2 regions of the Kitasatospora sp. NPDC049285 genome follow, and region 1 is predicted to be linked to the other one. Evidence: riboswitches for the same ligand, from Rfam matches in the RefSeq annotation. Region 1 holds a riboswitch; the other holds the start of a gene.

Evidence for each region. A riboswitch is a leader RNA that binds a small molecule or an ion and turns the genes downstream of it on or off. The one in region 1 is predicted to bind cobalamin.
Region 2: it holds a riboswitch for cobalamin, as region 1 does, so the genes downstream of both, AB0K51_RS03600 (ribonucleoside-diphosphate reductase subunit alpha) here and AB0K51_RS30365 (HoxN/HupN/NixA family nickel/cobalt transporter) in region 1, are expected to answer to the same signal.

The regions. Positions count from the first base shown of each region.
Region 1 is NZ_JBFAQR010000071.1:11,463-15,614, forward strand. It holds gene AB0K51_RS30350 (helix-turn-helix domain-containing protein) at 1-36, shown strand, start outside; gene AB0K51_RS30355 (DNA-formamidopyrimidine glycosylase family protein) at 156-962, shown strand; gene AB0K51_RS30360 (DUF6445 family protein) at 1,047-1,739, shown strand; cobalamin riboswitch at 1,853-2,051, shown strand; gene AB0K51_RS30365 (HoxN/HupN/NixA family nickel/cobalt transporter) at 2,082-3,191, shown strand; gene AB0K51_RS30370 (DMT family transporter) at 3,247-4,092, opposite strand.
Region 2 is NZ_JBFAQR010000003.1:129,322-133,473, forward strand. It holds gene AB0K51_RS03585 (histidine phosphatase family protein) at 1-363, shown strand, start outside; gene AB0K51_RS03590 (helix-turn-helix domain-containing protein) at 422-1,393, opposite strand; gene AB0K51_RS03595 (GNAT family N-acetyltransferase) at 1,663-2,157, shown strand; cobalamin riboswitch at 2,250-2,377, shown strand; gene AB0K51_RS03600 (ribonucleoside-diphosphate reductase subunit alpha) at 2,548-4,152, shown strand, end outside.

The sequences.
Region 1 (4,152 bases):
CTCGCCACCCTCCACGCCGCCGCCGCCGACCTCTGACCGGCCCGCCACCCGGAGCGCGGGTCCAGGAGCCCGGAGCCAGTCGCCCCGGCCGGCCTGTCCGACCCGGCTGGGATGATGGAGTCCTTCAGCCACCCCGATCCAAGGAGTTGACGCCGGTGCCGGAGGGGCACGTCATCCATCGCCTGGCCAGGCAGAACGCCGCGCTGTTCGCCGGCCGACCGGTCGCGGTGTCCAGCCCGCAGGGCCGCTTCGCGGAGGGCGCCGCACTACTGGACGGCCGAGTGCTGGACGAGGCGGAGGCGCACGGGAAGCACCTGTTCCTGGGCTTCGGGGAGTCCTGGCTGCACGTGCACCTGGGCCTGTACGGCGGGTTCACCTTCGGCGGCGGGCCGGCCCCCGTCCCGGTGGGGCAGGTCCGGCTGCGGATCCAGGGCGAGGAGCACTACGCCGACCTGCGCGCCCCCAACACCTGCGAGCTGCTCACCCCGGCCGAGAAGCTGGCGCTGCACCGCCGCCTGGGCCCCGACCCGCTGCGCCCGGACCAGGCCGGCGACGACGCCTGGCGGCGGATCTCGCGCAGCGGCACGACGGTGGCCGCGCTGCTGATGGACCAGAAGGTGCTGGCGGGCGTCGGCAACGTCTACCGCGCCGAGGTGCTGTTCCGGCTCGGCATCAGCCCGCACCGTCCGGGCCGCTCGCTCAGCCGGGCGGAGTGGGAGGCGATCTGGTCGGACCTGGTGGAGCTGATGCACGCGGGTGCCGCCGCGGGCCGGATCGACACCGTCCGCCCGGAGCACACCCCGGAGGCGATGGGCCGCCCGCCGCGGGTGGACGACCACGGCGGCGAGGTGTACGTCTACCGCCGCACCGACCAGCCCTGCCTGGTCTGCGGCACCCCGGTGCGCACGGAGGAACTGGCCGCCCGCAACCTGTTCTGGTGCCCGAGCTGCCAGCGACCCTGACGTGCCGTCGGATCGCCAAGCCTTGACGCAAGGTTGACCGCTTCTTGGGTGAGGGCGCGGGGCGGCGCTCCTATTGTCGGGGCCATGCCTGCTCAACCCTTCCAGGCCCCGCGCCCGACCCCGGCGCTGCCCGTCCTGCCCTACCGCAAGCCCACCAAGGGCCGCGACTACTGGGTACTGGACGACGTGCTGCCCGATCCGGACGCGGTGCGCGCCCGGCACCTGGCGCGCACCGACTGGGAGGAGGGCTACCCGCACAAGCCCGAGGCCTGGCCGGGGCTGCGGGCGATGCCCGGGCTGGAGCCCGAGGAGCTGGCACACGTCGAGAAGCTGGTCCGGGAGACCATCGGGGTGCCGCGGATCTGGGCGCTGGGCGAGGCCGAGGGCGGCACCTTCAACCACAACTGCGTGCAGGTGGTGGGCGCGGGGGAGTGCGAGCCGCGGCCGCACACCGACTCCCGCTCGCTCTGCCGCTACGCCGCGGTGCTGTACCTCAACCCGGGCGTCCCGAAGCGGTGCGGCACCAGCTTCTACCGGCAGAGCCTGCCCGGCGGCCGGCTCGGCGGGAACACCGTGGTCGCCCCGCACAACAACCTGGTGGACGCCCTCGGCACCCGCTTCGTCCCGCCGGACTCCTTCACCGAGGACCTGGCCGTCCCGCACCGCTACAACCGGCTGCTGCTCTACACCGCCAACCTGATGCACACGGCGAGCGAGTACCACGGCGCGACGCTCGACGAGAAGCGGATGACCTGCGTCTTCTTCTGGATGGCCTGACGCTCCGTCACCCCGGCCCGGTGACGCGCCGTCACCGGACCCGCCCGGGCGTGATCTTCGCCACCTGCGGACCCGCACGCCCGTGCGGCCTTGCCGCTGCGGGCGCGTCGGTCCTACGGTGGTCGGGCCGTGGTGTTCGGGAAGCCGGTGCACTGTGCCTCGCCACAGGAGTCCGGAGCGGCCCTCGCCACTGTGATCGGGGAGTCGTCGGCTCCCACCTCGTGCCACTGGCCCCGTCGCGGCCGGGAAGGCCGGGCGCCGGCGCGCAACACCCCGTCAGCCAGGAGACCGGCCACGGCATCTCACGAAGTGATCCACGAGGTGCTGGAGCGTGATCCGCGGATGACCGCGTCCGAACTGACCCTGCCCGAGAACAGTCCGGGCGCCGCGTTGCCGAGCTTCCGCTGGCGGCGCGAGGACACCCTGCGCACGGCGGGGCTGATGGCCGTGATCCTGGCGCTGCACGTGGTGGCCTTCGGCACCCTGTTCTTCCTGGTGGCGCCGCACCGGTACCAGGTCGGCACCCAGGTGTTCGGCGTGGGCCTGGGCGTCACCGCGTACACCCTGGGCATGCGGCACGCCTTCGACGCCGACCACATCGCGGTGATCGACAACACCACCCGCAAGCTGATGGCGGACGGCCGCCGCCCGGTCTCGGTGGGCTTCTGGTTCGCCCTCGGCCACTCCTCGATGGTGGTGCTCATGGCCGGCCTGGTCGCCGGGGGAGCGGCGCTGGCGGGCACGCTGATGGACGACGAGTCGACGACCCATCAGGTGCTGGGCACCATCGGCACCACCGCTTCGGGCGCCTTCCTGTACCTGATCGCCGCGCTCAACCTGGTCGCCCTGCTGGGCATCCTGCGGGTGTTCCGGGCGATGCGGGCCGGCCAGTTCGACGAGGCCGAGCTGGAGAGGCACCTGACGTCGCGCGGCCTGCTGGCCCGGGTGCTGAACCGCGCCACCCGCTCGATCTCCCGTCCGGGCCAGATGTTCCCGGTCGGCATGGTGCTGGGCCTGGGCTTCGACACCGCCACCGAGGTCACCCTGATGGTGATGGCCGGCTCGGGCGCGGCGGCCGGGCTGCCCTGGTACGCGGTGGTCTGCCTGCCGCTGCTGTTCGCCGCCGGGATGAGCCTGTTCGACACCCTGGACGGCACGTTCATGAACTTCGCCTACCAGTGGGCGTTCTCCAACCCGGTCCGCAAGGTGTACTACAACCTGACCATCACGGGCCTGTCGATCGCGGTGGCCTTCCTGATCGGCACCATCGAGCTGGTCGCCGTGCTGCACGACAAGCTGTCGCTCACCGACCCGGTCACCGGGTGGATCGCCGGGCTGAGCCTGGACAACGTGGGCTTCGTGATCGTCGGCCTGTTCGTGGTGGTCTGGGCGGCCGCGATCGGCTACTGGCAGGTCGCCAAGCGCACCCGCGCCTTCGCGAACGCGGGCTGACCGGGCGGGGAGTTGACCGGGCGGGGTGCCTGGCCGGGCAGCGGCTGACGCGGTGTCAGCCCGCCGCCAGGATCAGCGAGCCGGCCACCGCCAGCCCCGCGCCGACCACCTGCACCCGCAGCAGCCGCTCCTTCAGCAGCCCGCGCGCCATCAGCGCCGTCACCACCGGGTAGAGCGAGGCCAGCACGGCCGCGACCGCCACCGAGCCCAGGTGTGAGGCGGCGGCGTACAGCCCGTTCGCGGCCACGTCGGCCACCCCGACCGCGGTCAGCGCGGGCAGCGACCGCCCGGCGGTGCGCAGTTCGAGCGGCTGCCGGCGGGCCGCCGCGGCGAGCATCCCGGCGCCCACCACGGCGTTGGTCACCCGCTGCACCAGCAGGGCGAGCAGCAGCCCGCCGCCGCTGCTGGCGTGCGCGATCAGCGCCAGCACCGCGCCGAAGGTGAGCGCCGCGCCGAGGGTCAGCACCAGCACCTGACGGCTGACCGCGGCCCCGCCGCGCTGCGGACCGCCGGCCAGCGCCACCCCGGCGACCGCGACCAGGATGCCCAGCACCTGGGTCAGGCCCGGCCGCTCGCCGACCGCCAGCCCCACCCCGATCGGCACCGCCACCCCGACCGTGGCCAGCGGCGACACCACGCCCATCGGGCCGAGCGCCAGCGCCCGGTAGAAGGCCAGCAGCGCGACCGGCCCGATCAGGCCGGCCGCCACCGCGTACCAGAGCCCGGGCCCCGCGTCCGCGAAGCCGCCGGTGGCCACCACCGCCACCAGCAGCACGGCGGCGGCCGCGGCCTGCGAGAGCACCACCACCGTCAGCGCGGGCAGCCGCCGGGTGATCGCGCCGCCGCCGTAGTCGGCGACTCCCCAGAGCAGGCTGGCGAGCAGGGCGAGCGCGGCGCTCATGAAGCGCAGCTCCAGGGCAGCATGGTGGACTCCGCAGTACAGTTCGGTGGATCTGTCGTT
Region 2 (4,152 bases), on a different contig from region 1:
GAACTCGGGGTGCTGGAGATGCTCACCAAGGCCGCGATCGAGCGTGACCACCCCGCGGAGGCCGAGCGCCGCCGCCGGATGGGCGAGCTGTACTACCGCCCGCCGGGCGGCGAGTCCTGGCTGGACGTGGCGCTGCGGGTGCGCTCGCTGCTGCGCGACCTGGCCGAGGAGGAGGCCGGTCGGCCGGTGCTGGTGGTGGCGCACGACTGCACGGTGCTGATGATGCGCCACGTGCTGGACCGGCTCGGCGAGGAGCAGCTGCTGGCCCTCGACCCGGTCGCCAACTGCTCGACCAGCGTCTGGCGGGCCCGCGACGGGCGGCTGCGCCCGCAGTCCTGGAACCAGACCGGCCACCTGTCCTGACGCGCCGTCAGGGCCGCGGGAGGGCCCCGGGACGGCGTGCGGGCCGTCGGGGCGGGGCTCAGGCCGCCGGGCTCACGGCCGGCCGGGGGTGGCCGAAGGCCCGCCGGTAGGCCTGCGGGGTGGTGCCGAGCCGGCGGCCGAAGTGGTGGCGCAGGGTGGCGGCGTTGCCGAAGCCGCAGCGCGCGGCGACGGCGTCCACGCTCTCGTCGGTGGACTCCAGCAGCCGCTGGGCGAACAGCACCCGCTGCCCGATCAGCCAGCGGTGCGGGGTGGTGCCGGTCTCCTGCTGGAAGCGGCGGGCGAAGGTGCGCGGCGACATGTGGGCGAGCTGGGCGAGCCGCTCGACGCTGGTCTCCTCCTCCAGGTGGCGGCGCATCCACTCCAGCACCCCGCCGAGGGAGTCGCCCTCGCCCTCCGGCAGCGGGCGGTTGATGAACTGGGCCTGCCCGCCGTCCCGGTGCGGGGCGACCACCATCCGGCGGGCGATGCCGCGGGCCACCTCGGCGCCCTGCACCTTGCGCACCAGGTGCAGGCAGGCGTCGATGCCGGCCGCGGTGCCCGCCGAGGTGATCACGGGGTCGTCGTCGACGTACAGCACGTCCGGTTCGACGGTGGTCAGCGGGAAGCGCTCGGCCATCAGGTCCGCATACCGCCAGTGGGTGGTGGAGCGCCGGCCGTCGAGCAGGCCGGCCGCGCCGAGCAGGAAGCTGCCGGAGCAGATCGACAGCAGGTGCGCGCCGCGGGCCAGCGCGGCGCGCAGCGCCTCGCACAGCTCCTCGGGGTAGTGGTCGCGGATGCCGGTGGCGGTGGCGATCACCAGGTCGGCCTCGGCGATCCGCTCGGGGCCGTGCGGCACGTCGATGCTGAACCCGGCGTGCGTGCGCATCGGGCCGGGGCGGTCGCCGACCAGCGCGAAGTCGTAGACCGGCAGGCCCTCCTCGCTCCGGTCCAGGCCGAACACCTCGCAGGCCACGCCCAGTTCGAAGGGGTGGACCTCCTCCAGCACGATCACCGCGACGTTGCTCAGCATGGGTCCAGGATGGCAGTGGCAGGATTTCGAGGCAAGCAGGCTTTCCTGCCACTCGTACGCGGTGCGCCCGGAGCGGAGAGTGGACCCATGACCACCGCGCTCGCCCTGCTGGGCCTCCTCGGCAGTTTCGGACTCCTCGGCGTCCTGGTCGGCCGCGACCTGGACCGGACCACCAGGCACGGCCGGGACAACCGCCACCGCCCCACCGGCTATCCCGTCGACCCGGACCTCGCCGACCCGCGCCGGATCCGCTCCGGCACACTGTCCGAATGCAGCCCCCGATCATCCGCCGCGCCCTCGCCGAGGACCTCGAAGGCGCCGGCGCGGTCAGCGTCGAGGCCTTCGTCGGCGACGGCCACACCCGCTCCGATTCCCCGTACGTCCACCTGCTGAGGGACGCCGCGCGCCGCGACCGGGAGGCCGAACTCCTGGTCGCGGTCGACGCGTCGGGGCAGGTCCTCGGCTGTGTGACCTTCGCCGCCGGCGGCACCGAGTGGGCGGACATCGCCGAGCCGCACGAGGGCGAGATCCGGATGCTGGCGGTCGGCGCGGCGGCCCGCGGCCGCGGCGTCGGCCGGGCCCTGGTGGCCGCCGCGATGGAGCGCAGCCGGGAGCTGGGCCTGGCCGGAATGGCGTTCTCCACCCGGCCCGCGATGACCGCCGCGCACCGGATCTACGAGGCGCTGGGCTTCGTCCGCACCCCCGCCCGGGACTGGCAGCCGATGCCCGGCCTTCAGCTGATGGTCTACACGATCCGGTTCTGACGGGCGCTTCGCATCCGTCCTGTTGTCTACGCGCGGACGGGCCGACACGACACGCGCTACTACATCTGGTGCTTCCAGCTCCAGCCGCCACTACATGTATGCTCACTCTCGCTGTCAACGCAGGGGAACCCGGTGCGAGTCCGGGACTGCCCCGCAACGGTGAGCGGGCTGCAGCGACGCCCGCGCAGTCCGAGGACCTGCCGACGGTGTGCGACACGGCATCCCCGCAGACGCCATGCAGCACTGCTTTGCCGTCCGGTCTCGCGGGCGGGCCGGGGGTGGGTCTTTCGCGCGCCGTTACGCGTTTTCGGCGTGCCGTCCTCCCCTGCCGCACGCGCGGATCCGGACAACCGTGCCACGTCCGACCGCCGCCACAGGAGAGAGTGCGCCTTGACCGTCGCCGCCTCAGTCACCCTGCCGTCCCAGGGTTCCGCCGACACCTTCACCGATCCCGGTGCGGCGCTGCTTCGGCTGCTCACCGACCGCAGCACCGATCTCCCCCAGGTGGACCCCGGCCACGTCGCCGCCGCCGCACTGCGCGGCCGCCATGCCGGCTCGGACTTCGCCGAGCTGCGCGGGCTGGCCGTGGAGGCCGCCGCGTCGATGATCGCCGAGGACCCCCAGTACTCGAAGCTGGCCGCCCGCCTGCTCGCCCTGGAGATCCGTGACGAGGCCCGCACCCAGGGCGTCACCGCGTTCTCCGACTCGGTCGCCGTCGGCCACGCCGAGGGCCTGATCGGCGACGCCACCGCCGCCTACGTCGCCGAGCACGCCGCGCTCTTCGACGCGCTGATCGACCCTCAGGGCGACGACCGCTTCGAGTACTTCGGCCTGCGCACCGTCCAGTCCCGCTACCTGCTGCGCCACCCGATCACCCGCAAGGTGGTCGAGACCCCGCAGCACTTCCTGCTCCGCGTGGCGGCGGGCCTCGCGGTCGGCACCGACGAGCGCTCGGTGCACGAGGTGGCCGAGCTGTACCGGCTGATGAGCCGGCTGGAGTACCTGACGTCCTCCCCGACGCTGTTCAACTCCGGCACCCGGCACCCGCAGATGTCCTCCTGCTACCTGCTGGACTCGCCGCTGGACAACCTGGACTCGATCTACAACCGCTACGCGCAGATCGCCCGGCTGTCCAAGCACGCCGGCGGCATCGGCCTGTCCTACTCCCGGATCCGCTCCCGCGGCTCGCTGATCCGCGGCACCAACGGGCAGTCCAACGGCATCGTGCCGTTCCTGCGCACCCTGGACTCCTCCGTGGCGGCGGTCAACCAGGGCGGCCGGCGCAAGGGCGCGGCCTGCGTCTACCTGGAGACCTGGCACGCCGACATCGAGGAGTTCCTGGAGCTGCGCGACAACACCGGCGAGGAGGCGCGGCGCACCCACAACCTGAACCTGGCGCACTGGATCCCGGACGAGTTCATGCGCCGGGTGAACGCCAACCAGGACTGGTCGCTGTTCTCCCCCGCCGACGTGCCCGAGCTGGTCGACCTGTGGGGCGCCGACTTCGACGAGGCGTACCGCAAGGCCGAGCTGGCCGGCAAGGCCGTGCGCACCATCCCCGCGCAGACCCTGTACGCCCGGATGATGCGCACCCTGGCGCAGACCGGCAACGGCTGGATGACCTTCAAGGACGCCTCCAACCGGGCCGCCAACCAGACCGCGCTGCCGGGCCGCGTGGTGCACTCCTCGAACCTGTGCACCGAGATCCTGGAGGTCACCGACGACTCCGAGACCGCGGTCTGCAACCTCGGCTCGGTCAACCTGGGCGCGCACGTCGCCCCGGGCGCCTCGGTCGACGACCTCACGAGCGCGATGGACTGGGAGCGCCTGGACGCCACCGTCCGCACCGCGGTGACCTTCCTCGACCGCGTGATCGACATCAACTTCTACCCGACCACCGAGGCCGGGGCGTCCAACTCCCGCTGGCGCCCGGTGGGCCTGGGCGTGATGGGCCTGCAGGACGTCTTCTTCAAGCTGCGGATCGACTTCGACTCC